One region of the Leclercia pneumoniae genome, then DNA from elsewhere that is predicted to be linked to it. Evidence: predicted binding sites of a transcription regulator. Region 1 holds the regulator's gene; each other region holds the start of a gene.
What was found. The regulator PurR, encoded in region 1, represses purine synthesis genes. The targets are predictions, from matches to a motif close to CANGCAAACGTTTGCNTG.
Positions count from the first base shown of each region.

Region 1 (7,153 bases):
CAGGCAGAAAGCGCCTGCACTGCTTGTGCGGAAAAACCACAGCTTGGCAGCTTCGGAGAACCTTTCATGTACAGGAGAATCGGGTTTTCAGCGATTTGCTGCTGAATTTTTTCAATAGTGGTGCTCATGTCTTGCTTCCTTTAACTTCTGTTACGGCAATCGTCTGTCATTGTAGCGTTTCAGAACGACAACGGAAAATAACATTTTCGTCACGTTATCTATTGTATCGCGCTACCGATAAAGCTGCATTCTAAAAGTAACAAAACCCTGTTCTGTCCAGGGTTTTGTTCAGCGAATGTACAATACGCTCACTTTATGGTGATTTTTTTTGCGCTCGCTAACGAAACGTCGTTTTAGCGGTGAAAGTTTATTAACTTTGTCCCTTTTTATGGATTAGAATCGACGGGCTTTGTAAATCACACGCGGGTATTATTGTTGCCCGGAATTATTAGGGGATTGCCCAGTGGCGCGGATAAATAAAATCTCGATCACGCTCTGTGCTTTGCTGTTTACGACACTGACTTTCACCTCAACGGCGACCGCCTCAGAGCAGGCGCGGACCTCGGCCGTGCAAAAAAAACATCTGGTGAAAGTGACGGAACCCAAGAAAAAGAGCAGCAGCAAAAAAACCACGAAGAAAGAGAGCAGTAAAAAGAGCAGTAGCAAAAAAAACCTCGCAAAAACGCAGACCGCCTCCTCCAGTAAAAAAAGTAAAACCTCTTCCCGCACCGCGCCCAAAACCGCTTCTCGCGTGGTGACTGAAAAATGCACCGTCCGAAAAGGCCATAAAACCCGCTGCGTCAAAACCAGCAAGCCCACGACGCTTGCCGAGGCGCATAAAGTGCGGATGCAGAAAGCGCAAAAGACGGCAATGAATAAACTGATGGGCCAGATTGGTAAACCTTATCGCTGGGGTGGCAACTCGCCACGTACCGGTTTCGATTGCAGCGGTCTGGTCTGGTATGCCTATAAAGATCTGGTGAAGTTCCGTATTCCACGTACCGCCAATGAGATGTACCACCTGCGCGATGCCTCGCCGGTCAATCGCGGCGAACTGGAGAGCGGGGACCTGGTCTTCTTCCGCACTCAGGGTCGCGGTACCGCCGATCACGTGGGGGTGTATGTGGGCAATGGGAAGTTTATTCAGTCTCCACGTACAGGTCAGGATATTCAGATCACCTCCCTGAGTGAAGATTACTGGCAACGCCATTATGTGGGTGCCCGCCGCGTCATGACCCCGAAAACCATTCGTTAACGCCCCACCCCGCTGCAACTGCAGCGGGATTTACAACGCTTTAACCCCACTCCGCTATTTGCTACCCTAACCCTACACTCAATAAGGTTATTGGGTGCGCAAATAAAATAAGGAGTGAAGCAATGTCGTTCGAATTACCTGCATTACCATACGAAAAAATGGCGCTGGAACCTCATATTTCGGCAGAAACCCTCGAATACCATTACGGTAAACATCATCAGACCTATGTCACGAACCTGAACAATCTCATTGCGGGTACGGCTTTCGAAGGCAAATCCCTGGAAGAGATTATTCGGACTTCCGAAGCGGGCGTTTTCAACAACGCAGCGCAGGTGTGGAACCACACTTTCTACTGGCACTGCCTGGCACCAAATGCGGGCGGAGAACCAACAGGTGAACTGGCACAGGCGATTGCTGCAAGCTTCGGCAGCTTTGCTGATTTCAAAGCAAAATTTACCGATGCGGCGGTGAAGAACTTTGGCGCAGGCTGGACCTGGCTTGTGAAAGAGGCAGACGGCAAACTGGCCATCGTTTCAACCTCAAACGCCGGCACGCCGCTGACCACCAGCGCAACCCCGTTGATGACCGTGGACGTGTGGGAACATGCGTATTACATCGACTACCGTAACGCGCGCCCGAATTATCTGGAACATTTCTGGGCGCTGGTAAACTGGGACTTTGTGGCGAAGAATTTCGCTGCATAACGAAAACGCAGAAGGGTCACCCCTTCTGCGCTAGTATCTACTCCGCAACGCAGACCTGTTCAGGCTGACGACGACCCGACAGCAGCACCAGAAGCAAGCCAAAACCGGCTATCACCGCTCCCATCACTGGAACCACGCTGTAGCCCATTCCGCTGGAGATGACCGCACCACCCGCTGCCGCACCAAGCGCATTCCCGAGGTTAAACGCCCCGATATTCACCGAAGAGGACAATCCCGGCGCTTCGCTGGCAACCCGCATCACCCGCATCTGCAGTGGAGGCACCACGGCAAAGGTAGCGGCGCCCCATACCACCATGCTGATGGCTGCACCAATTTCACTGCGCGCCAGCCACGGAATGGCAAGCATGATGACAATCAGCAGCAGTAAAAAACCTTTCAGCGTGGCGGTGACCGAGCGATCCGCCAGCTTGCCGCCCAGATAGTTGCCAATGGAAAATCCGACGCCAATCAACACCAGCATGGCGGTGACAAACGCGGGTGTCGCATGGGTAATATCGCGCAACACCGGTGAGATATAGGTATAAAGGGTAAACATTGCCCCGGCACCCAGCACGGTGGTTAACAGCGCAGAAAGCACTTGCGGACGCAGTAACACCGCCAGCTCTTTACGCACCTCCGGACGCTCACCCGCGCTCCCTTTCGGTAAAGAGAAGTAGAGGGCGACCATCGCCACCATACCTAACCCGGCCGTGGCGAAGAAAGACATACGCCAGCCAATGGTTTCCCCCAGCCAGGTAGCTGCCGGAACGCCGCCGATATTGGCGATGGTGAGACCCATAAACATGGTCGCCACGGCGCTGGCCTGCTTATGTTTAGGTACCACGCTGGCCGCGACCACCGAGCCGAGGCCGAAGAACGCCCCATGATTAAGGCTGGTCAGGATGCGCGAGAGCATCAGGGTGCTGTAATCCGGCGCTACGGCAGAGAGCACATTGCCGACGGTGAAAATTGCCATCAGGAAAATAAGTGCGTTGCGGCGTGCGCGGTGAGAGAGAAGAAGCGTCATCAACGGCGCCCCCACCATCACGCCGATGGCATAAGCACTGATCAGCATCCCCGCCGTCGGGATAGAGACATCTACGCCACGGGCAATTACCGGGAGTAATCCCATGGGAGAGAATTCAGTCGTGCCAATCCCGAAGGCACCTATCGCCAGGGCCAGCAGGGGAAAATTGATTTTCATACGTCAACTCCAGAAACCGTGTCTTGATGCGACACAGAACAGTGAAGGCGAAAGCATGACATCAATCACAAAAAATGAGAAGTTAACAATTGCGCAAAAGATTTTTGCCAGAAGGGTAACAATCAGGAAAGGCAGGAGGGAGATGATACTCCCCCCAGTCACTCAGTGCAGAATCGCGGTAAAACTTGCCGCAACAATCAGACCCAGAACAATGATGGTGGTTGTCAGCGAAAACTTAAGATCGGTATTCATCAATTTTTCTCCTTATAATCCCCCCACGAAAAGTGAGCCTGCTCATTTTTACACAACTTACGCTAAAAATCTTGCAGGATTTAGTGCGATATCCGTTTTTGCTCTTCCCCTTTTGGTCAAGATCAGACAAAATTCCAGGCTTAATTTATTAGCGTACCGGCCATTGACCCCCTCCTGACGTCCTGTGTCGTTTTCCCGGCGTACCGCAATTCAGATTGCGCAATTAGGGTGAGAGAAGGCAATCGTTTACCTTTCGGTTTTTCAGGAGTTTAGGATATGGTCTGGAGTGACATCTAATGGCAACAATCAAAGACGTAGCGAAACGAGCAAACGTTTCCACTACAACCGTATCACATGTAATTAACAAAACGCGTTTTGTCGCTGAAGAGACGCGTAATGCCGTCTGGGCGGCGATCAAAGAGCTGCACTATTCACCGAGCGCGGTCGCTCGCAGCCTGAAAGTGAATCACACCAAATCTATCGGCTTGTTAGCAACCAGTAGCGAAGCGCCCTACTTTGCCGAGATTATCGAAGCCGTGGAGAAAAACTGCTTCCAGAAGGGCTATACCCTGATTCTTGGCAACGCGTGGAATAACCTGGAAAAGCAGCGGGCCTATTTATCGATGATGGCGCAAAAGCGTGTCGACGGTCTGCTGGTGATGTGTTCAGAGTACCCGGAACCCGTGCTGACGATGCTGGAAGAGTATCGCAATATCCCGATGGTGGTGATGGACTGGGGTGAAGCGAAAGCTGACTTTACCGACTCCGTTATCGATAACGCCTTCGAGGGGGGTTACATGGCGGGGCGTTATCTGATTGAACGCGGACACCGTGAAATCGGCGTTATCCCCGGCCCGCTGGAGCGTAATACCGGCGCCGGACGTCTGGCTGGGTTTATGAAAGCGATGGAAGAGGCGCTGATCACCGTGCCAGAAAACTGGATTGTGCAGGGCGATTTTGAGCCCGAGTCCGGCTATCGTGCCATGCAGCAGATCCTCTCCCAATCTCCGCGCCCGACCGCCGTGTTCTGCGGGGGAGATGTGATGGCGATGGGCGCGCTCTGCGCTGCAGACGAGATGGGACTGCGGGTGCCGCAAGACATTTCGTTGATCGGGTATGATAACGTGCGCAACGCGCGCTTCTTCACCCCGGCTCTGACCACCATCCATCAGCCTAAAGATTTCCTCGGTGAAACCGCGTTTAACATGCTGCTGGATCGCATCGTCAATAAGCGAGAAGAGTCGCAATCAATTGAAGTGCATCCCCGCCTTATTGAACGCCGCTCGGTGGCCGACGGCCCGTTCCGCGATTATCGCCGTTAATCCTCCTGCGGAGCCAGCGCGTCTGGCTCCCGCAACCACTCCCTGTTCATCGTTTCGCTATCCCCAAGATAATCCAGCAGCCAGGCCAGCGCAGGCGACATGTCATTCTGTTGCCATGTCAGGCAGCAGGCCGCATCCGGGAAGGGATTCTCAAGTTGCAACGCCACCCATTTGCCGGCATCGATCCAGGGGCGGGCAAAATGGGCGGGAACCATCCCCACGCAGAGCCCGGCAGAGAGGCAATCGGCAGAGGATGCCCAGTCCGGGGCAACGATTCGCCGCTGGTTATCCAGCAGCCAGGTAATGCGTTTGGGTAATGAGCGGGAGGTATCTTCCAGCACCAGCGAGGGCCAGCTGCGCAAGGTATCATCGCTGAGCGGCCCTGGCATCGCCGCCAGCGGATGGTGGCTTGCCACCACGCAGTACCAGCTGAGGGTTCCCATATCGCGAAACGCCCAGCGCCCACCCACGGGGATGGCCTGAGTCGCGCCGATCGCCATCTCTACCCGGCCATCGGCCAGCGCATCCCAGACGCCATTGAACACCTCCTGCGAGACGCGCAGCTCCACATCAGAAAAGTGGCGATAAAAATCGAGGATCATCTGGCGGGTACGCTCGGGGCGGACGATATTATCCACGGCGATAGAGAGGTGCCCGCGCCAGCCATTCGCAATCTGCTGGCACTGCTCGCGGGTGATCTGCATTTTTTTGATAACAGAGCGCCCTTCTTTCAAAAACCATGCCCCTGCCGGGGTCAGTTCCACGTCACGGTGGCGGCGTTCAAACAGCGGCACCGCCAGCCACTCCTCCAGCTGGCGCACCGTATAGCTGATGGCAGAAGGCACGCGATGCAGCTCTTGCGCTGCGCCGCTAAAGCTGCCGTTACGAGCTACCGCATCTACGACTTCAAGGGAATATTCTGACCACATTTTCTGCCTGCAAATTTTTTGAATGCAACCGCCAAATATTAGCGTTTCACAAGCGGTATTGCACTCTCTACACTCAGCGGCTGCCACACCTGCATACAAAATGGGGAAAACCATCGTGACACCCGGGAAAGGATTTTTAGTCTGGCTTGGCGGCTTAAGCGTGCTGGGCTTTCTTGCAACCGATATGTACCTGCCCGCTTTTGCGGCGATGCAGGAAGATTTACAAACGCCAGCCGCTGCCATCAGCGCCAGCCTGAGCGTGTTCCTGGCCGGCTTCGCCTTTGCGCAGTTGCTCTGGGGGCCGCTCTCCGATCGCTTGGGTCGTAAACCAATCTTGCTGACCGGTTTAGCGATTTTCGCTGTCGGCTGCCTCGGCATGCTATGGGTGCGCGATGCGACCTGGCTGCTGGTATTACGATTCGTGCAGGCCGTGGGCGTATGTGCTGCGGCGGTCACCTGGCAGGCGCTGGTGACAGACTACTATCCGGCGTCCCGTACCAACCGTATATTTGCCACCATTATGCCGCTGGTCGGGCTCTCCCCTGCTCTCGCCCCGCTGCTGGGCAGCTGGCTACTGGCTCACTTTGACTGGCAAGCCATCTTTGCCGTCTTGTTCGCGATTACGCTGTTGTTGATGCTTCCGGCCTTCACCCTTAAACGCCGTAGCGTGCAGCATGTTAGCGCCGCCGCACCCGTCACCTTCACTACGCTCCTGCGCACCCGCGCGTATCGTGGCAACGTGCTGATTTATGCCGCCTGCTCCGCCAGCTTCTTCGCCTGGCTGACCGGTTCGCCGTTTATTCTCAACGAAATGGGTTACAGCCCGGCCGTAATTGGCCTGAGCTATGTGCCGCAGACTATCGCCTTTCTGGTTGGCGGCTATGGTTGCCGCGCAGCCCTGCAAAAATGGCACGGGCATCAGATGCTGCCATGGCTGCTGGTGTTGTATGCCCTGAGTGTGGTTGCCACCTGGGGGGTCGGTTTTATCCCCGGCGCGAACCTCGTGGAGTTGCTGATCCCGTTCTGTCTGATGGCGGTGGCTAACGGCGCGATCTACCCGATTGTGGTAGCGCAGGCGTTGCGTCCCTTCCCACAGGCCACCGGGAGCGCAGCGGCGCTGCAAAATACATTGCAGCTGGGGCTCTGTTTCCTGGCGAGCCTGCTTGTCTCCTGGCTTATTGCGACACCGCTGCTGACGACCACCAGCGTGATGCTGGCCACCGTGGCGCTGGCGGGGCTGGGCTATCGGATGCAGTATGTAAAAGCATCAGAGCAGCACGAAACGCTGCAGCCAGAATCCTCAGAAGCATAGTGCCGCCAGACATTATGTTAAAAATCAGTTATTAGCCTGCTAACAACTTTCTGTTGAAGGAGGCTTTTTTCAGGCCTATACTGAGTTCGCGGTCTAATAATAACGATACTTATTATGTAGTAACGGGAGCCGGAGCGCTCCCGTTTCACCATGGAAGGCCTTTCGGCAAGGGTCA
Region 1 covers NZ_CP071383.1:1,915,477-1,922,629, reverse strand. Annotated here, with positions in the region: gene grxD (Grx4 family monothiol glutaredoxin) at 1-128, opposite strand, end outside; gene JZ655_RS09255 (C40 family peptidase) at 464-1,255, shown strand; gene sodB (superoxide dismutase [Fe]) at 1,378-1,959, shown strand; gene JZ655_RS09245 (MFS transporter) at 1,997-3,163, opposite strand; gene cydH (cytochrome bd-I oxidase subunit CydH) at 3,326-3,415, opposite strand; gene purR (HTH-type transcriptional repressor PurR) at 3,712-4,737, shown strand; gene punR (DNA-binding transcriptional activator PunR) at 4,734-5,666, opposite strand; gene punC (purine nucleoside transporter PunC) at 5,782-6,978, shown strand.

Region 2 (7,153 bases), 360 kb from region 1:
CCGGCTCGCTGTCCAGACGCTCGCCGTAAGGCGGGTTGCTAATAACCGTGCCGTACGGCCCTTTCGGCAGTGGATTGCTCAGCTGCGCCACGTCTTTCACGTTGAAATCGATAAGCTCGCCAATGCCCGCCCGACGGGCGTTGCTGCGCGCGCGCTCAATGACGCGGGAGTCGCTGTCCGAGCCGTAGAAACGCGAACCGTAAGCCGCCAGCCCGGCACGGGCACGGGTCTGTGCCTCGGCCTTCACCTCTTTCCAGATGGCGTCATCGTGCTGCGCCCAGCCGCTGAACCCCCAGTTGCCACGGTGCAGACCCGGCGCACGATCGGTGGCATACATAGCGGCTTCAATCAGCAGAGTACCTGAACCACACATCGGATCGAGCAGCGGAGTGCCCGGTTGCCAGCCAGAACGCATGACAATCGCGGCGGCCAGGTTTTCTTTGATCGGCGCCGCACCGGCGCGATCGCGATATCCGCGCTGATGCAGACCTTCACCGCTCATGTCCAGTGAAAGGCTCGCCGTCTCTTTATTCAGCCACACGTTAATACGCAGATCGGGGTTTTCACGATCAACGTTCGGGCGCTCACGATTTTTACGGGTAAAACAGTCAACCACGGCGTCTTTCACACGCAGCGCGCCGTACTGGCTGTTGCGGATCTCATCATTCACGCCGTTGAAGTGCACCGCAAAGGTCGCCCCCGGCGCAAAGATCTCTGTCCAGTCGATCATCTGTACGCCGGTGTAGAGATCGAGATCGCTATAGACCTTAAACTCTTTCATCGGCAGCATGATGCGCGAGGCCAGGCGGCTCCACATCAGGCTCTGGTAAATAAGCCGTGTGTCGCCCTCAAAATGGACACCACCCTGAACCACCTGACACGCTGTCGCGCCCAGACTTTCCAGTTCAGTTTTTAACAGCTCTTCCAGCCCACGGGCCGTACTGGCAAACAGAGAATTCATATCGTCACTTTTACTCTTAGAAAATTGCTGCGCATTATAGCTAATATGCGCTCTATGTCATAAAGTTGAGGGCTTATTTTCATTTGCGGGAGATTGCCGTGCCTACGTTATCCAGGCTTTTTATCCATCCGGTCAAATCGATGCGTGGTATTGGGCTGACGCATGCACTGGCAGATGTCAGCGGTTTTGCCTTTGATCGTATTTTTATGCTCACCGAAACGGATGGTACTTTCATTACTGCGCGTCAGTTCCCGCAGATGGTACGCTTTATCCCTTCTCCGCTGCACGATGGTTTACACCTGACCGCGCCGGATGGCTCCAGCGCCGTGGTGCGTTTTAGCGATTTTGCCCCGGACAACGCACCGACGGAGGTATGGGGTAACCACTTCACCGCGCATATCGCGCCTGAGGCCATTAACCGCTGGCTGAGCGGCTTTTTCGCCCGTGACGTGCAGCTACGCTGGGTCGGACAAGCTCCTACGCGTCGCGTGAAGCGTCACGAGGGCGTTCCCCTCTCCTTTGCCGATGGCTACCCCTACCTGCTGGCCAACGAGGCCTCCCTGCGCGATCTGCAAAACCGCTGTAAGGCCAGCGTGCAGATGGAGCAGTTCCGCCCCAATATTGTGGTAACCGGCGCGCAGCCCTGGGAAGAGGACACCTGGAAAGTTATCCGCATTGGCAACGTCATTTTTGACGTGGCGAAGCCGTGCAGCCGCTGTATCTTCACCACCATCAGTCCGGAAAAAGGGCAGAAACATCCTGCGGGCGAGCCGCTGAAAACGCTGCAATCATTCCGTACGGCGCAAGATAACGGCGACGTGGATTTCGGTCAGAATCTGATAGCGCGCAATAGCGGCGTGATCCGCGTGGGCGATGAGGTTGAAATTCTCGCAACCGGGCCGGCGAAAATTTACGGCGCCGGCGCAACGGAAGAGGAGATCGAGGTAGAGAGCCAGCCGCAAAGCACCGTGACTATTCAATGGCAAGATAAAACCCTGAACGGCAATAATCAGCAGATTTTACTTGAGCAGCTTGAGCAGGCAGGTATTCGCGTACCCTATTCCTGCCGTGCGGGCATTTGTGGGAGCTGTCGTATTCGGTTGCTGGATGGGGAAGTGACCGCATTGAAGCAAGCCGCCATGGGTAATGACGGCACGATTTTGTGCTGCAGCTGCGTCCCAAAAACGTCGCTACAGCTGGCGCCTTAAACGGCCTGCTCCAGACTGAACGAATCCACCCGCATTTGCGGTTTGAGGCGGTCATTCATTACTTTTATTGCATCACCTAACTGCATTGTGCGCCCGGCAATCACCACACCGGGCTGCGCCAGCAGGCAGAGCGCGGCGTTTTCGCCAGACTCAACCACCAGCAAACTCACCTCTTCTGCCGTATCGCTCAAATGAACGCAGGCAGCATCCCCCATCGCCGGACTCCAGCGCTGACCATGGGCGAGGAAATGCCAGCTTTTAGGCATTTGAGGTTTGAGGAAGCGGATCGCCACCAGAGCATTAAGCACCAGTTCAGCACGCTGTTCTTTAGAGAGTTCCAGGTCGCGGCATTTCTCTTCAAAAGAGAAATAGAGCGCGGCATCATCCACGCAAAAACCGCTGGGGGCGAAGGCGTCTGGGGTTAACATCCGGCGGGCAAAACGAGAACGAAAAAGCATGCCATTGGCTAAATCCAGCATCATGCGATCATGCTCTTCACAATAATACCAGCGCCAGTTATCGTCAGGTTTAATTCGCATTTGCCTCTCCCGTCCCCGAAACGTCCTGTCGTAAGAAAGTCCTTATTACCGTCTCGTTTTTTTACTTCAATAATCAAAGACTATAATGTCTAAATAAGCAACAGTCCCGGAATATAAAACAACCAGAGCTGGAAATAAAGCCCTGGTCGTCATAATGAGAGAAAAGATTAGAGGTGATTAACGATTTCTTTTATCAGCGGCGGGCCTTTAAAAATAAAGCCAGAATAAATTTGCACCAGCGAAGCGCCGGCGGCCATTTTTTCGCGGGCCGCCATTATCGAGTCAATGCCACCCACGCCAATAATCGGCAGTTGACCTTTTAATTCCGCTGACAGGCGGCGAATAATTTCTGTACTTTTTAATTGCACCGGTCGGCCACTGAGTCCTCCCGCTTCGTTGCAATGCTTCATTCCCTGTACCAGGGATCGATCCAGTGTCGTATTGGTTGCAATAACGCCATCAATATTATGGCGAACTAAGCTGTCGGCAACCTGGATCAATTCTTCTTCAGAAAGATCCGGGGCGATCTTCACGGCGACCGGTACATATTTATGATGCCGGGACTGAAGATCATTCTGCTTATTTTTTATCGCAATTAATAAATCGTCGAGGGCATCGCCATATTGCAACGAGCGTAAGCCCGGGGTGTTCGGCGAAGAGATATTCACCGCAATATAACCCGCATAGGCATAGACTTTTTCCATACAAATCAGATAGTCATCTTTACCCTGCTCTACCGGCGTATCTTTATTTTTACCGATATTGATACCCAGCACGCCATCGAAATGGGCCTTTTTCACGTTCTCGACGAGGTGGTCCACACCGAGGTTGTTAAAGCCCATCCGGTTGATCAACCCTTCGGCCTCGACCAGGCGGAACAGACGCGGTTGCTCATTGCCCGGCTGCGGGCGTGGCGTGACGGTGCCGATCTCAATAGAGCCGAACCCCATCGCACCCAGCGCGTCGATGCACTCACCGTTTTTGTCGAGTCCTGCTGCGAGACCCAACGGATTTTTAAAGGTCAGCCCCATACACTGCACCGGTTTATCCATCACTTTCTGGCGCACTAGCGCTTCGAGCGGTGTTCCTGTGATACGGCGTAATTGCTGGAATGTAAATTCATGGGCGCGCTCTGGATCGAGCTGAAAAAGGGCTTTACGAACGAAGGGGTAGTACATGAACTCTCCTGGATTCCCGGTGTGCAAACCGGGGGCGTATTATCTGCGAATCTTGCCCGAAAGGGAATTGACCTGCGGCAAAAAAAGCGTGGAGCAACGCAATCGTTTACTTTCCCTCTCCTCCTTATTCGTTTTTTAGCATTTCACTTGCGTATAAATCATTTAGTGGAATAAGTGCGCAATGACACACTGCCTGTAAATGTTATCAATGTTAGATAAAAGCAAACAATTGGTTATAAGGAGCATGTATGCGCGTTATTACTCTGGCTGGAAGTCCGCGTTTTCCTTCACGCTCCAGCGCACTGCTGGAATATGCCCGCGAGAAACTTACCTCGCTGGAGGTCGAAGTATACCACTGGAATCTGCACAACTTTTCCCCAGAGGATCTGCTTTATGCCCGCTTCGATAGCCCGGCATTAAAGGCTTTTAGTGAGCAGTTGCAAGGCGCAGACGGCCTGATTGTGGCGACCCCGGTCTATAAAGCCTCGTTTTCCGGCGCGTTGAAAACGCTGCTTGATCTGCTTGCGGAACGCGCCCTTGAGGGCAAAGTGGTGCTACCTCTTGCCACAGGCGGCACGGTGGCGCACATGCTGGCGGTAGATTATGCCCTCAAACCGGTGCTTAGCGCCCTGAAAGCGCAGGAGATCCTGCACGGCGTATTTGCCGATGATTCGCAAGTCATTGACTATCAGCATAAACCGCATTTCTCCCCCAACCTGCAAATCCGGCTTGATAGCGCCCTTGAGACCTTCTGGCAGGCGCTGCATCGTCGTGACGTCCAGGTTCCTGCTTTTGGTCAGTTGAAAGGAGTCGCCCATGTTTAAAACCCTCGCCCGCCTGAGCCTGGCCGGTATCATCGCGATCGCCTCCTTTGCACAGGCCGCCGAACCCGCACCGGAAAATCTGCGGATTGGTTATCAGAAAGGTAGCGTCAGCATGGTGCTGGCTAAAAGCCATCAGTTACTGGAAAAACGCTACCCGAACACCCATTTTTCATGGGTCGAGTTTCCTGCGGGGCCACAAATGCTGGAAGCCTTAAATGTGGGCAGCATTGATTTGGGTAGCACCGGCGATATTCCCCCCATCTTTGCTCAGGCCGCCGGCGCAGACCTTGTGTATGTTGGCGTCGAGCCGCCAAAACCAAAAGCGGAAGTGATTCTGGTGCCGGAAAACAGCCCGATCAAAACCGTTGCCGATCTCAAAGGCCGCAAAGTGGCGTTCCAGAAAGGCTCCAGTTCACACAATCTGTTGTTACGAGCCCTTCAGCAGGCCGGTCTGACGTTTAAAGAGATACAGCCAGTTTATCTTTCCCCGGCCGATGCCCGCGCCGCGTTTCAGCAACATAATGTGGACGCCTGGGCTATCTGGGATCCCTACTACTCCGCAGCCTTGCTGCAGGGGGGAGTTAGAGTGCTGAAAGATGGGGAAACCCTGAAACAGACCGGCTCTTTCTATCTGGCAGCGCGTCCTTATGCGGAAAAGAACGGTGCCTTTATTCAGGGAGTGCTGGATACCTTCAGCGACGCAGATGCCCTGACCCAGAGCCAGCGGCAGGCCAGTATCGCTCTGCTGGCAAAGACTATGGGTCTTCCTGAGCCGGTCATTGCCAGCTATCTGGATCACCGCCCACCCACCGTCATTAAGCCGGTGGATACTCACACCGCGGCGTTGCAGCAGCAGACCGCCGACCTCTTCTACGAAAATCGACTGGTACCGAAAAAAATCGATATCCGTAACCGTATCTGGCAACCGACAGAGCATAAAGGAGCAAAATCATGAGTCTGAATCTGTTCTGGTTTTTACCTACCCACGGTGATGGTCACTATCTTGGCACCGAGTCCGGTGCACGCCCGGTGGATCAGGGCTATCTTCAGCAGATTGCCCAGGCGGCGGACCGGATTGGGTTTACCGGGGTGCTTATCCCGACCGGACGTTCCTGTGAAGATGCCTGGCTGGTCGCGGCTTCGATGATTCCGGTGACTCAGCGCTTAAAATTTCTGGTGGCATTGCGCCCGAGCGTCACCTCGCCAACGGTGGCAGCGCGTCAGGCCGCCACGCTGGACCGTTTATCCAATGGCCGCGCTCTGTTTAACCTGGTGACCGGGAGTGACCCACAGGAACTGGCTGGCGATGGCGTGTTTCTGGATCACGCCGAGCGTTACGAAGCCTCGGCTGAATTTACCCGCGTCTGGCGGCGTCTGCTGGAGGGGGAGACGGTTACCTTCGAGGGCAAACATATCCACGTCCGCGATGCGAAGCTCTACTTCCCGCCGGTGCAGCAGCCGCGCCCACCGCTCTATTTTGGCGGTTCATCAGATGTGGCCCAGGATCTTGCCGCTGAGCAGGTCGATCTCTATCTCACCTGGGGCGAGCCGCCGGAACTTGTGAAAGAAAAGATTGAACAGGTTCGCGCCAAAGCGGCGGCGCGCGGGCGCAACGTGCGTTTTGGTATCCGCCTGCACGTGATTGTGCGTGAAACGAACGAAGAAGCCTGGCAAGCCGCCGATCGCCTGATTGCCCATCTGGACGATGAAACCATTGCCAGAGCGCAGGCTGCTTTCGCCAGAACCGACTCCGTAGGACAGCATCGGATGGCCTCCCTCCACCAGGGTAAACGCGAAAATCTGGAGATTAGCCCTAACCTGTGGGCCGGGGTCGGCCTGGTGCGCGGGGGCGCCGGCACGGCGCTGGTGGGGGATGGTCCGACCGTGGCGGCGCGGATTAATGAGTATGCCGATCTGGGTATCGACAGTTTTATTCTCTCAGGTTATCCCCATCTGGAAGAGGCGTACAAAGTGGGTGAGCTTCTTTTCCCTCATCTGGATGTTGCTATCCCGGAGGTCCCACAGCCGCAGCGCCTGCAACTGCAGGGCGAGGCGGTCGCCAACGAATTTATTCCGCGTAACGTCGCGCAGAGCTGAGGAGGACGTATGGCGAAACCTTCCCCAACCTGGCTGCTGCGTATTGCGCCCTGGGTACTGCCTGTCAGTATCGTGGCTATCTGGCAACTGGCCTCGTCAGTGGGCTGGTTGTCGAGCCGGATACTTCCCTCTCCGGAAGGGGTGATAGAGGCTTTCTGGGCGCTAAGTTCAAGCGGCGAGCTGTGGCAGCATCTGGCGATCAGCTCCTGGCGGGCGTTGATTGGCTTCACAATCGGCGGGACGATCGGTCTGACGCTGGGGCTGATCAGCGGACTTTCCCGCTGGGGCGAGCGGCTACTGGACACCTCCATCCAGATGCTGCGAAACGTGCCGCATCTGGCGTTGA
Region 2 covers NZ_CP071383.1:1,553,347-1,560,499, reverse strand. Annotated here, with positions in the region: gene rlmKL (bifunctional 23S rRNA (guanine(2069)-N(7))-methyltransferase RlmK/23S rRNA (guanine(2445)-N(2))-methyltransferase RlmL) at 1-961, opposite strand, end outside; gene JZ655_RS07310 (YcbX family protein) at 1,060-2,169, shown strand; gene zapC (cell division protein ZapC) at 2,166-2,708, opposite strand; gene pyrD (quinone-dependent dihydroorotate dehydrogenase) at 2,876-3,886, opposite strand; gene ssuE (NADPH-dependent FMN reductase) at 4,135-4,710, shown strand; gene JZ655_RS07290 (sulfonate ABC transporter substrate-binding protein) at 4,703-5,665, shown strand; gene ssuD (FMNH2-dependent alkanesulfonate monooxygenase) at 5,662-6,807, shown strand; gene ssuC (aliphatic sulfonate ABC transporter permease SsuC) at 6,817-7,153, shown strand, end outside.
Region 2: a site for PurR is predicted at 3,982-3,999, ahead of pyrD (quinone-dependent dihydroorotate dehydrogenase). Genes of this name have one in related genera too.

Region 3 (7,153 bases), 1.3 Mb from region 1:
AGCAGGCGCGTGCTGATAAGAAAGTCGGCGGTTCACTGGAAGCGGCAGTCACCCTGTACGCGGAACCTGAGCTGTCGGCAAAACTGACGGCGCTGGGCGATGAATTGCGATTTGTCCTGTTGACCTCCGGTGCGGAAGTTGCGGATTATGCTGACGCTTCTGCTGATGCTCAGCAGAGTGAACTGCTCAAAGGACTGAAAGTCGCGCTGAGCAAAGCCGACGGTGAGAAGTGCCCGCGCTGCTGGCACTACACCACCGATGTTGGCCAGGTGGCGGAACACGCAGATATCTGCGGACGCTGTGTCAGCAACGTCGCCGGTGATGGCGAAAAACGTAAGTTTGCCTGATGAGTAAATCTCTGAGTTCAACGGGACTGCGCTGGCTGTGGCTGGTCGTGGTTGTGCTGATTATCGATTTGGGTAGCAAGTTCCTGATCCTCCAGAATTTCGCTCTGGGGGATACGGTCCCGCTGTTCCCGTCGCTTAATCTGCATTATGCGCGCAACTACGGTGCGGCTTTTAGCTTCCTCGCCGACAGCGGCGGCTGGCAGCGCTGGTTCTTTGCGGGTATCGCTTTCGGTATCTGTGTGATGCTGGCAGTGCTGATGTACCGCGCTAAAGCGACGCAGAAGCTTAACAATATCGCTTACGCACTGATCATTGGCGGCGCGCTGGGCAACCTGTTTGATCGTCTTTGGCACGGCTTTGTGGTCGATATGATCGACTTCTATGTCGGCAACTGGCACTTCGCCACCTTTAACCTGGCCGATAGCGCAATTTGCGTAGGCGCGGTGTTAATCGTGCTGGAAGGCTTCTTGCCGAAACCGGCCGCAAAAGAGCAGGCGTAACATACTCGCCCGGTGGCGTAGCGTCACCGGGCAAAATCAGCGAGCAACTTGCATGTCTAAATCCGTACAGAGCAACAGCGCGATCCTCGTTCACTTCACCCTGAAACTTGATGACGGTTCCACGGCTGAGTCTACCCGCAATAATGGTAAGCCTGCGCTGTTTCGTCTTGGTGATACCTCGCTTTCTGAAGGCCTGGAGCAGCAGCTTCTGGGGTTGAAAGAGGGTGAGACAAAAGCCTTTTCTCTGGAGCCGGACGCGGCATTTGGCGTGCCGACCCCGGACCTGATCCAGTATTTCTCGCGCCGTGAATTTATGGATGCGGGTGAACCTGAGATTGGGGCAATTATGCTCTTTACCGCAATGGATGGCAGCGAAATGCCTGGCGTGATCCGCGAAATTAACGGTGACTCTATTACCGTCGATTTCAACCATCCCCTTGCCGGGCGTACGGTCCATTTTGATATCGAAGTGCTGGAGATCGATCCGGCACTGGAGGCCTGAAATGCAGATCCTGTTGGCTAACCCGCGCGGCTTCTGCGCCGGTGTAGACCGCGCTATCAGCATTGTTGAAAATGCGCTGGAAATTTACGGCGCCCCCATTTACGTGCGTCATGAAGTGGTGCATAACCGCTACGTGGTCGACAGCCTGCGCGAGCGCGGCGCCATTTTCATTGAACAGCTCAGTGAAGTGCCGGACGGGGCGATCCTCATCTTCTCCGCCCACGGCGTCTCCCAGGCGGTACGTAACGAGGCGAAAAGCCGCGATCTGACTGTGTTTGATGCCACCTGTCCGCTGGTGACAAAAGTACATATGGAAGTCGCGCGTGCCAGCCGTCGTGGTGAAGAATCTATTCTGATTGGTCACGCAGGCCACCCGGAAGTCGAAGGCACGATGGGCCAGTACAGTAACCCGGAAGGGGGGATGTATCTGGTTGAGTCGCCGGAAGATGTAATAACGCTGAACGTGAAAAACGAAGCGAAGCTGTCGTTTATGACCCAGACCACGCTCTCCGTTGATGACACCTCTGATGTAATCGACGCATTGCGCCAGCGCTTCCCGAAAATCGTCGGGCCGCGTAAAGACGACATCTGCTACGCCACCACCAACCGTCAGGAAGCCGTGCGTGCGCTGGCTGAACAGGCGGATGTGGTGCTGGTGGTCGGATCGAAAAACTCCTCAAACTCCAATCGCCTGGCCGAGCTGGCCCAGCGTATGGGGAAAGCGGCGTTTCTGATCGACGACGCTACGGATATTCAGGAAGCATGGGTGAAAAACGCAGCCTACGTTGGCGTAACGGCCGGAGCTTCCGCGCCGGATATCCTGGTGCAGAACGTTATTTCCCGTCTGCAGGAACTGGGCGGCGGCGAGGCGGTACCGCTGGAAGGGCGCGAAGAGAATATTGTCTTCGAAGTCCCTAAAGAGCTGCGAATCGACGCACGAGAAGTGGAGTAATCCTTCCAAAGCCAGCAATTCATTGCTGGCTTTTTTGTTTTACCGCCCAGTGCGGTAAATCATGTCTTTTACTGATAGTTCCTGCTGTTTATCATTAAATTCTAATTATCGACGTTTTCAGATGGCGGCTTCGGCGGAGGCTGGTTAATCTGAAAACGATTTACATCATTTTAACGTAAGAGAATAACTATGCATGATGCACAGGTCCGTGTCGCAATCGCGGGCGCAGGCGGCCGTATGGGCCGTCAGTTGATTCAGGCTACGCTCCAGATGGATGGCGTTGCGCTGGGTGCCGCACTGGAGCGCGAAGGCTCTTCTCTGCTGGGGGTTGATGCCGGTGAACTGGCAGGAACCGCGAAAACTGGCGTCACCGTTCAGAGCAGCCTTGAGGCGGTAAAAGAGGATTTCGATGTCTTCATCGACTTCACGCGTCCAGAGGGCACCCTGCATCACCTGGCGTTTTGCCGTCAGCACGGCAAGGGAATGGTCATTGGGACTACCGGGTTTGATGACGCGGGTAAGCAGGCCATTCAGGACGCGTCTGGGGAGATCGCTATCGTTTTTGCGGCCAACTTCAGCGTCGGCGTCAATGTGATGCTCAAGCTGCTGGAAAAGGCGGCAAAAGTCATGGGTGATTACACCGATATCGAAATTATCGAAGCGCATCACCGTTACAAAGTGGATGCCCCATCCGGGACAGCGCTGGCAATGGGCGAAGCCATTGCTCAGGCCATGGATAAAGATCTGAAGTCCTGCGCGGTGTACTCCCGTGAAGGACATACCGGCGAACGTGTGCCGGGCACTATCGGTTTTGCTACCGTTCGCGCAGGCGACATCGTAGGCGAGCATACTGCTATGTTTGCCGATATCGGCGAGCGCGTAGAGATCACCCATAAGGCTTCGAGTCGTATGACATTCGCCAACGGGGCGATTCGTTCGGGTTTGTGGTTAAAAGGTAAGGATAAAGGTCTTTTTGATATGCGAGATGTACTTGATCTCAACAATTTATGATGATTATTACCCTTCGTGATGTGGTTATGGCAGTCATAAGCACTTGATTGCACGGGGCAATATTTTATTGCCCCTTTATTTTAGGTATAATATCCAGCTATTGCTTTGAAACTGTATTTATTAACAATAATCTGCGTTTTTATCGTTGCGTTTTTGTAAAATTTGACCATCTGGTCCACTTTTAGACCCTCCTCATTGAGAATTGTTGGTTAAACCGCTCCGCAAGCGATTTCCTGTGTGATTTATTTGATCTTTTCAGCGCTTAAAACCTCTCTTTGTCACCAGTGACGCAAAATAACAAATAAAATACGCGTTTTAAGTTGACTTTCCCCCCCGAAATCTCCAGAATGCCGCCGTTTGCCGAAAATCCACAGGCAACAAATTTGCATTGATCCGCAACATAGTTGTGCATTAATATGCAGATAAAGTGAGTGAATATTCTCTGGAGGGTGTTTTGATTAAGTCAGCGCTATTGGTTCTGGAAGACGGAACCCAGTTTATCGGTCGGGCCATAGGGGCAACAGGTTCGGCGGTTGGGGAAGTCGTTTTCAATACTTCAATGACCGGTTATCAAGAAATCCTCACTGATCCTTCCTATTCCCGCCAAATCGTCACCCTTACTTATCCCCATATCGGCAATGTCGGCACCAATGCCGCCGATGAAGAATCTTCCCAGGTACATGCACAAGGCCTCGTCATTCGTGACCTGCCGCTGATTGCCAGCAACTACCGCAATACTGAAGACCTCTCTTCATACCTGAAGCGCCATAACATTGTGGCAATCGCCGATATCGATACCCGTAAGCTGACCCGGATTCTGCGCGAAAAAGGCGCACAGAACGGCTGCATTATCGCAGGGGACAACCTCGATGCGGCGCTGGCGCTGGAAAAAGCAAAAGCCTTCCCCGGCCTCAATGGCATGGACCTGGCGAAAGAAGTCACTACCGCAGAAGCTTATAGCTGGACGCAGGGTAGCTGGACGCTGGCTGGCGACCTGCCAGAAGCCAAAAAAGAGAGTGAACTGCCTTTTCACGTAGTGGCCTACGATTACGGCGCCAAGCGCAATATCCTGCGCATGCTGGTGGATCGCGGCTGTCGCCTGACGGTTGTTCCGGCGAAAACCCCGGCTGATGAAGTCTTGAAAATGAACCCGGACGGCATCTTCCTCTCCAATGGTCCCGGTGACCCGGCGCCGTGCGATTACGCTATCGACGCGATCAAAGCTTTTCTCGAAACCGATATCCCGGTCTTTGGCATCTGCCTGGGCCATCAGCTCCTGGCGCTGGCGAGCGGTGCCAAAACCGTGAAGATGAAGTTCGGGCACCACGGTGGTAACCACCCGGTAAAAGATATCGACAACAACACGGTGATGATTACCGCGCAGAACCACGGCTTTGCTGTAGATGAAGCCTCCATGCCGGCTAACCTGCGCGTGACGCACAAGTCGCTGTTTGACCATACCCTGCAGGGGATTCATCGCACCGATAAGCCCGCGTTCAGCTTCCAGGGTCACCCGGAAGCCAGTCCTGGCCCGCACGATGCCGCACCGCTGTTCGATCACTTTATCGAACTCATCGAGCAATACCGTAAGACCGCTAAATAATCAGGAGCCGAGAAGACCATGCCAAAACGTACAGACATAAAAAGCATCCTGATCCTTGGCGCTGGCCCGATTGTTATCGGTCAGGCCTGTGAATTCGACTACTCCGGTGCGCAGGCGTGTAAAGCCCTGCGTGAAGAGGGTTACCGCGTTATCCTGGTGAACTCCAACCCGGCCACCATCATGACCGACCCGGAAATGGCCGATGCGACTTACATCGAGCCGATTCACTGGGAAGTCGTACGCAAAATTATTGAGAAAGAGCGCCCGGACGCGGTTCTGCCAACCATGGGCGGCCAGACCGCGCTGAACTGTGCGCTGGAGCTGGAGCGTCAGGGCGTACTGGAAGAGTTCGGCGTAACCATGATTGGCGCCACCGCCGATGCGATTGATAAAGCGGAAGATCGCCGTCGCTTCGACGTTGCCATGAAGAAAATCGGCCTCGATACTGCGCGTTCCGGTATTGCGCACAATATGGAAGAGGCGCTGGCCGTCGCGGCTGATGTGGGTTATCCGTGCATTATCCGTCCTTCCTTTACCATGGGCGGCACCGGCGGCGGTATCGCTTACAACCGGGAAGAGTTTGAAGAGATTTGTGCGCGTGGCCTGGATCTCTCTCCAACCAACGAACTGCTGATTGACGAATCGTTGATTGGCTGGAAAGAGTACGAGATGGAGGTGGTGCGTGATAAAAACGACAACTGCATCATCGTCTGCTCTATCGAAAACTTCGATGCGATGGGCATCCACACCGGTGACTCCATCACCGTGGCCCCGGCCCAGACCCTGACCGACAAAGAGTACCAAATCATGCGTAACGCCTCGATGGCGGTACTGCGTGAGATTGGCGTAGAAACCGGCGGCTCTAATGTCCAGTTCTCGGTCAACCCGAAAAACGGTCGTCTGATTGTTATTGAAATGAACCCGCGTGTTTCCCGTTCCTCTGCGCTGGCCTCCAAGGCCACCGGCTTCCCGATTGCGAAAGTGGCGGCGAAGCTGGCGGTAGGTTACACCCTCGACGAGCTGATGAACGACATCACCGGCGGCCGCACGCCAGCGTCTTTCGAACCCTCTATCGACTACGTTGTGACCAAAATTCCACGCTTCAACTTCGAGAAATTTGCCGGCGCGAACGACCGTCTGACTACCCAGATGAAATCTGTCGGTGAAGTGATGGCTATTGGCCGCACCCAGCAGGAATCCCTGCAGAAAGCGCTGCGTGGCCTCGAAGTGGGCGCCACCGGCTTTGACCCGAAAGTGAGCCTGGATGATCCGGAAGCGCTGACCAAAATTCGCCGCGAGCTGAAAGACGCGGGCGCTGAGCGTATCTGGTACATCGCCGATGCCTTCCGTGCTGGCCTCTCCGTTGACGGCGTGTTCAACCTGACCAACATTGACCGCTGGTTCCTGGTGCAGATTGAAGAGCTGGTGCGTCTGGAAGAGAAAGTGGCAGAGCTGGGCATTAACGGCCTGGACGCTGACTTCCTGCGCGTCCTGAAGCGTAAAGGCTTCGCCGATGCGCGTCTGGCTAAGCTGGCTGGCGTGCGCGAAGCGGAAATCCGCAAGCTGCGCGACCAGTATGACCTGCACCCGGTCTACAAGCGCGTGGATACCTGCGCGGCGGAATTCTCCACCGACACCGCCTACATGTACTCCACCTATGAAGACGAGTGCGAAGCGAATCCGTCCGTCGACCGCGACAAAATCATGGTACTGGGCGGCGGTCCTAACCGTATCGGCCAGGGCATTGAGTTTGACTACTGCTGCGTCCACGCCTCGCTGGCGCTGCGCGAAGACGGTTACGAGACCATCATGGTCAACTGTAACCCGGAAACTGTCTCGACCGACTACGACACCTCTGACCGCCTCTACTTCGAGCCGGTTACCCTGGAAGACGTGCTGGAAATCGTGCGCATCGAGAAGCCGAAGGGCGTCATCGTGCAGTACGGCGGCCAGACCCCGCTGAAGCTGGCGCGCGCGCTGGAAGCAGCAGGCGTACCGGTTATCGGCACCAGCCCGGATGCGATTGACCGCGCCGAAGACCGCGAGCGTTTCCAGCAGGCGGTTGACCGTCTGAAGCTGAAGCAGCCGGCGAACGCCACCGTGACCGCGATTGAAATGGCGGTGGAGAAGGCGAAAGAGATTGGTTACCCACTGGTGGTGCGTCCATCCTACGTACTGGGCGGCCGCGCGATGGAGATCGTCTACGACGAAGCCGACCTGCGCCGCTACTTCCAGACG
Region 3 covers NZ_CP071383.1:650,637-657,789, forward strand. Annotated here, with positions in the region: gene ileS (isoleucine--tRNA ligase) at 1-347, shown strand, start outside; gene lspA (signal peptidase II) at 347-847, shown strand; gene fkpB (FKBP-type peptidyl-prolyl cis-trans isomerase) at 900-1,349, shown strand; gene ispH (4-hydroxy-3-methylbut-2-enyl diphosphate reductase) at 1,351-2,301, shown strand; gene dapB (4-hydroxy-tetrahydrodipicolinate reductase) at 2,491-3,312, shown strand; gene carA (glutamine-hydrolyzing carbamoyl-phosphate synthase small subunit) at 3,767-4,915, shown strand; gene carB (carbamoyl-phosphate synthase large subunit) at 4,934-7,153, shown strand, end outside.
Region 3: a site for PurR is predicted at 3,531-3,548, ahead of carA (glutamine-hydrolyzing carbamoyl-phosphate synthase small subunit). Genes of this name have one in related genera too.

Region 4 (7,153 bases), 1.1 Mb from region 1:
TTTTACCGGGCGATTCGCTGCTGTTTGTCGCGGGCGCGCTGGCGTCGCTTGGGACCAACGATCTGAACGTTCACCTGATGGTGGTGCTAATGCTGATTGCCGCTATCGTCGGCGATGCGCTGAACTACACTATAGGGCGGTTGTTCGGCGAGCGGTTATTCAGTAACCCGAACTCGAAAATTTTCCGTCGCAGCTATCTGGATAAAACCCACGCGTTTTACGAGAAGCACGGCGGAAAAACCATTATCCTCGCGCGATTCGTGCCTATCGTCAGGACGTTTGCGCCCTTTGTTGCGGGGATGGGGCATATGTCCTACCGTCATTTTGCCCTCTATAACGTGACGGGGGCCCTGTTGTGGGTGCTCAGCTTTACTTACGCGGGTTATTTCTTTGGCACCATTCCGATGATTCAGGAAAACCTTAAGCTCCTGATCGTTGGGATAATTGTGGTGTCCATCCTGCCGGGCGTGATTGAGATTATTCGTCACCGACGCGCGGCGGCAAAGCAAGCGAAGTAAAGGCGCATTAGCGGTTCGACCACTTTTTTGTCCAAAGTTTCGGGCTGTTATGTTTTAATGTGCAACATTCATGGTCTGTTGGGGGCAAAAATGGCATTATGCGCCCCTTACAGCAAAACTGGCATAGAACCAGGTTCAGGCAGAAAGGTTATCAATGAGCTGGATTGAACGAATTAAAAGCAACATAACCCCCACCCGCAAGGCGAGTATTCCTGAAGGGGTGTGGACCAAGTGTGACAGCTGCGGTCAGGTCCTGTACCGCGCCGAGCTCGAGCGTAATCTTGAGGTCTGTCCGAAGTGCGACCATCACATGCGTATGTCGGCGCGTAACCGCCTGCATAGCTTGCTGGATGAGGGATCTCTGGTAGAACTGGGTAGCGAACTTGAGCCGAAAGACGTGCTGAAGTTCCGTGACTCCAAGAAATACAAAGATCGTCTGGCCTCTGCACAGAAAGAGACCGGCGAGAAAGACGCCCTGGTTGTGATGAAAGGCACGCTGCACGAGATGCCGGTTGTCGCGGCGGCGTTTGAGTTCGCCTTTATGGGCGGCTCGATGGGTTCTGTCGTGGGCGCGCGCTTCGTGCGTGCCGTTGAGCAGGCGCTGGAAGACAACTGCCCGCTGATCTGCTTCTCCGCCTCCGGCGGGGCGCGTATGCAGGAAGCGCTGATGTCACTGATGCAGATGGCGAAAACCTCTGCGGCACTGGCTAAAATGCAGGAGCGTGGACTGCCGTACATCTCCGTCCTGACTGACCCGACCATGGGCGGCGTATCAGCGAGCTTTGCAATGCTGGGCGACCTGAACGTGGCTGAACCTAAAGCGCTGATCGGTTTTGCCGGTCCGCGTGTTATCGAACAAACGGTACGTGAAAAACTGCCGCCGGGCTTCCAGCGCAGTGAATTCCTTATCGAGAAAGGCGCTATCGACATGATCGTCCGCCGCCCGGAAATGCGCCTGAAACTGGCAAGCATCCTGGCGAAGCTGATGAATCTGCCATCGCCGTCTCCGGATGAGCCGCGCGAAGGCGTGGTCGTACCGCATCAGGAACCCGAGGCCTGATAACTGCAAAGGGCAGGGCCAGACGGCGCTGCCCTTTTGCTTTCTCACCGTAACTGAAAAGTGCGCATCATGGAAAAGAACCCAATCCCTCAAGCCACGTCGCCTCTGGCCGCGTGGCTTTCTTATCTGGAAAACCTGCACAGTAAAACCATCGACATGGGCCTTGCCCGTGTGAGTCAGGTGGCGGCGCGCCTTGATGTTCTGAAACCGGCCCCTTTTGTCTTTACCGTCGCAGGAACTAACGGTAAGGGCACGACCTGCCGTACGCTGGAAGCGGTGCTGATGGCCGCCGGCTACAAAGTGGGGGTGTACAGCTCCCCGCACCTGGTACGTTACACAGAGCGCGTGCGCGTACAGAATCAGGAGCTCACTGAAGCAGCCCACACCGTTTCATTTGCCGAGATCGAGGCTGCGCGCGGTGATATCTCATTAACCTACTTCGAGTACGGAACGCTCTCGGCCCTGTGGCTGTTTAAGCAGGCGCAGCTTGACGTCGTCATTCTGGAAGTGGGTCTCGGCGGCCGTCTGGATGCCACCAATATGGTGGATGCGGATGTGGCCGTGGTGACCAGCATCGCGCTGGACCATGTCGACTGGCTTGGTCCGGATCGCGAAAGCATTGGCCGCGAAAAAGCGGGTATTTTCCGCGCCGGCAAACCTGCCGTAGTGGGGGAGCCCGATATGCCGCATACCATCGCCGATGTGGCTCAGGAGAAGGGCGCCACGCTGCTGCGCCGTGACGTTGACTGGCATTATGCCGTGAGCGAACACGACTGGCGCTTTAGCGACGCGAAGGGCGTGCTCGAAAACTTGCCGCTACCGCAGGTGCCGCAGCCGAACGCCGCCACCGCGCTTGCTGCGCTGCGAGCCAGTGGGTTGGCTGTTAGCGAGCAGGCTATTCGGGAGGGCGTTCAGCATGCCATACTGCCGGGACGTTTTCAGATTGTCAGTGACGCACCGCGCGTGATACTTGACGTCGCCCATAACCCCCACGCTGCGGCGTACCTCGCAGGACGTCTCAAAAGCTTGCCAAAAACCGGGCGTGTCCTGGCGGTTATCGGTATGCTTCATGATAAAGACATTGCGGGGACGCTGGCCTGCATGGAGAGTGCGGTCGATAGCTGGTATTGTGCTCCTCTGGAAGGTCCACGCGGCGCGTCTGCCGAACAGCTGACGGAACACCTCGGCGAAGGCAAACGCTTTGATAGCGTGGAGCAGGCCTGGCATGCAGCCATGGCCGATGCCAGACCAGAAGATACCGTGCTGGTGTGTGGGTCGTTCCACACGGTGGCACATGTCATGGAAGTGATGGACGCGGGGAGAACCGGTGGCAAGTAAGTTTCAGAACCGTTTAGCAGGAACCATTGTGCTGGTAGCGCTGGGGGTGATCATCCTCCCGGGGCTGCTCGACGGGCAGAAAAAACATTATCAGGATGAGTTCGCGGCGATCCCGCTGGTACCAAAACCTGGCGACCGTGATGAGCCGGATATGCTGCCTGCCGCGACGCAGGCCCTGCCTGCTCAGCCGCCTGAAGGCGCCGCAGAAGAGGTACAGGCGGGCGATGCCGCTGCGCCGTCAATAGATCCTGCGCGCATGGCCGCCAGTAATAATGGCGAACTGGATCCCGTGCCGGTACAGGCTGAACAGCCTGCGCCAAAGTCGGTACAAAAACCGAAGCCTGCCGAGAAACCGCAGCCGAAGCCGCAGCGTGATAATACTCGCGACCAACTGGCCGCAGCCACGGAAACGCCTCCAGCGAAACCGGCGGCGGAAGAGAAGCCCGCACCGACTGGCAAAGCGTATGTGGTGCAGCTCGGCGCGCTGAAAAATGCGGATAAGGTTAACGAGATCGTTGCCAAACTCCGTGGCGCGGGGTATCGCGCTTACACTTCACCTGGTACACCGGTACAAGGTAAAATCACCCGTATTCTCGTCGGGCCTGATGCCTCAAAAGAGAAGCTAAAAGGCTCGCTGGGGGAACTCAATCAGCTCTCAGGATTGAGCGGTGTGGTGATGAATTATAGCGCGAACTGACGCGCGCTATAGGCCCGTTTCTTAACCGATAAGGGCCGGGGCATCCGTCCGCAGAGACGTAACCCGCCACAGGCGTTGACTATTTTTTCAACGCCTTTTTTATTTACGCATGGGAAGGAAATCCCTACGCAAACGTTTTCTTTTTCTGTTAGAATTCGCCCCGAACTGGATGACAGGGCGTTAAATCGTGGGACATATATGGTCTGGATTGATTACGCCATCATTGCGGTGATTGGTTTTTCCTGTCTGGTTAGCCTGATCCGTGGCTTTGTTCGTGAAGCGTTATCGCTGGTAACCTGGGGCTGTGCCTTCTTCGTTGCCAGTCATTACTACACTTACCTGTCTGTCTGGTTCACGGGCTTTGAAGATGAACTGGTCCGAAACGGAATCGCCATCGCGGTACTGTTTATCGCGACGTTGATTGTCGGCGCTATCGTCAATTATGTGATAGGTCAGCTGGTCGAGAAAACCGGTCTGTCAGGTACGGACAGGGTGCTCGGCATCTGTTTTGGGGCATTGCGAGGCGCGCTGATTGTGGCGGCGATACTGTTCTTCCTTGATACCTTTACCGGGTTCTCAAAAAGTGAAGACTGGCAGAAATCGCAGCTGATTCCACAATTCAGTTTCATCATCAGATGGTTCTTTGACTATCTGCAAAGCTCGTCGAGTTTCTTGCCCAGAACCTGATCGGTTCTGAGATGTGGCTTAACGAGGAAAAGACGAATGTGCGGTATTGTCGGTATCGCCGGTTTCATGCCGGTAAACCAGTCGATTTATGACGCGTTAACGGTGCTTCAGCACCGTGGGCAGGATGCTGCGGGTATCATCACCATTGATGCAAATAACTGCTTCCGTTTACGTAAGGCGAATGGCCTGGTAAGCGATGTGTTTGAAGCCCGCCATATGCAGCGTCTGCAAGGTAATATGGGTATTGGTCACGTTCGTTATCCTACCGCTGGTAGTTCCAGCGCCTCTGAAGCACAGCCTTTCTATGTAAACTCCCCGTATGGCATCACGCTTGCTCACAACGGCAACCTGACCAACGCGCACGAGTTACGCCAGAAGCTGTTTGAAGAGAAGCGTCGCCACATTAACACCACTTCTGATTCTGAAATTCTGCTGAATATTTTTGCCAGTGAACTGGACAACTTCCGTCACTATCCGCTTGAAGCAGATAACATTTTTGCTGCCGTGGCTGCCACTAACCGTCTGATCCGTGGTGCTTATGCCTGCGTAGCGATGATTATCGGCCACGGTATGGTTGCCTTCCGCGACCCGAACGGTATCCGCCCGCTGGTGCTGGGTAAACGTGACATGGGCGACGGCCGTACCGAATACATGGTGGCCTCTGAGAGCGTGGCGCTGGATACCCTGGGCTTTGAATTCCTGCGCGATGTCGCGCCAGGCGAAGCGATTTACATCACCGAGAAAGGGCAGCTGTTCACCCGCATGTGTGCGGATAATCCGGTCAGCAATCCGTGTCTGTTCGAGTATGTTTACTTCGCGCGTCCAGACTCCTTCATCGATAAAATCTCCGTCTACAGCGCCCGTGTGAATATGGGAACCAAGCTTGGCGAGAAGATTGCGCGTGAGTGGGAAGATCTGGATATCGACGTGGTGATCCCCATCCCGGAGACCTCCTGCGATATCGCACTGGAGATGGCACGTATTCTGGGCAAACCCTATCGTCAGGGTTTTGTGAAAAACCGCTACGTGGGTCGTACCTTTATCATGCCAGGCCAGCACCTGCGCCGTAAATCCGTGCGCCGTAAGCTCAACGCCAACCGCGCTGAGTTCCGCGATAAAAACGTGCTGCTGGTTGATGACTCTATTGTACGCGGCACGACCTCTGAGCAGATTATCGAGATGGCCCGTGAAGCCGGAGCGAAGAAGGTCTATCTGGCCTCTGCTGCGCCGGAAATCCGCTTCCCGAACGTCTACGGTATCGACATGCCAACGGCGAACGAGCTGATTGCCCACGGTCGTGAAGTGGACGAAATTCGCCAGATCATCGGCGCGGACGGCCTGATTTTCCAGGATCTCAACGATCTCATCGAGGCGGTGCGTGCGGAAAATCCGGATATTCAGCAGTTTGAATGCTCAGTATTCAATGGTATTTACGTCACGAAAGATGTCGATCAGCAGTATCTCGACTATCTCGATTCCCTGCGAAATGACGACGCGAAAGCGGTTCAGATGCAGAACGATCTTGAAAGCTTAGAGATGCATAACGAAGGCTAATCGCCGAAGCAAGCGAGGGCAGTGGCCCTCGCTTGCAACTCCTCGCAAAATCCTGCACAGTCAGCCCTGAACTGGAAAGGGCGAAAATCATGAAACGACTGATAGTAGGGATCTCAGGTGCCAGCGGTGCCATATACGGTGTGCGTTTACTGCAGGTGCTGCGTAACGTGCCGGACGTGGAAACCCATCTGGTAATGAGCCAGGCGGCGCGCCAAACCCTCTCCCTTGAAACAGACCTCTCTCTGCGCGACGTTCAGTCTCTGGCCGACGTCATTCATGACGCCCGTGATATCGCCGCCACCATCTCTTCCGGCTCGTTTAAAACATCGGGAATGGTCATACTGCCCTGTTCGATTAAGACCTTGTCTGGCATCGTGAACAGCTACACCGACACCCTGGTGACCCGTGCGGCCGATGTAGTGCTAAAAGAACGTCGTCCGCTGGTGTTGTGCGTACGTGAAACGCCGCTGCATCTGGGGCATCTGCGTCTGATGACTCAGGCGGCAGAACTGGGCGCGGTGATTATGCCGCCGGTGCCGGCGTTCTACCATCGCCCACAAAGTCTGGATGACGTGATCAATCAAACGGTTAATCGCGTGATCGATCAGTTCGACATTGAACTGCCTGCCGATCTTTTTACCCGCTGGCAGGGTAGCTAAAAATGTGCACTGGCTGAGTGCGATAAAACACCGTGTTGCCCTGTTTCAGGGCAATTATGCAACAGCGATCATATCCTCAACATTTAATTCCTTTTTTGCCCTCTCCTCGCTGCGGTTCGTTTGGCAGACCTGCTATCTTTCACCATTAAGGCATTCTTGCAACCTTTCATTAACATATTAAACGTTGAATTTTTATACCGACGTCAAAATGGCATAAGACCTGCAAGACAATGCCTGCAACACACAACACAACAGATAATAAAATCACGATACTTGAGGGTAAATGTATGAAGAAGACGGTTCTGGCTCTGTCTTTGCTGGTGGGATTAAGCGCGGCCGCAGGGAGCTACGCAGCGCTTCCGCAAACCGTACGTATCGGTACCGATGCGACCTATGCGCCATTCTCATCTAAAGATGCGAAAGGGGAGTTCGTCGGGTTTGATATCGATCTGGGGAATGAGATGTGCAAACGCATGTCTGTGAAATGTACCTGGGTAGGCAGCGATTTCGATGCGCTGATCCCGTCCCTCAAAGCCAAGAAAATTGACGCGATTATCTCGTCGCTCTCCATTACTGAGAAGCGCCAGCAGGAGATCGCGTTTTCTGAAAAACTCTACGCAGCAGATTCGCGTCTGATTGC
Region 4 covers NZ_CP071383.1:3,016,579-3,023,731, reverse strand. Annotated here, with positions in the region: gene JZ655_RS14660 (DedA family protein) at 1-518, shown strand, start outside; gene accD (acetyl-CoA carboxylase, carboxyltransferase subunit beta) at 673-1,578, shown strand; gene folC (bifunctional tetrahydrofolate synthase/dihydrofolate synthase) at 1,648-2,916, shown strand; gene dedD (cell division protein DedD) at 2,906-3,613, shown strand; gene cvpA (colicin V production protein) at 3,812-4,300, shown strand; gene purF (amidophosphoribosyltransferase) at 4,337-5,854, shown strand; gene JZ655_RS14630 (UbiX family flavin prenyltransferase) at 5,944-6,513, shown strand; gene argT (lysine/arginine/ornithine ABC transporter substrate-binding protein ArgT) at 6,801-7,153, shown strand, end outside.
Region 4: a site for PurR is predicted at 3,739-3,756, ahead of cvpA (colicin V production protein). Genes of this name have one in related genera too.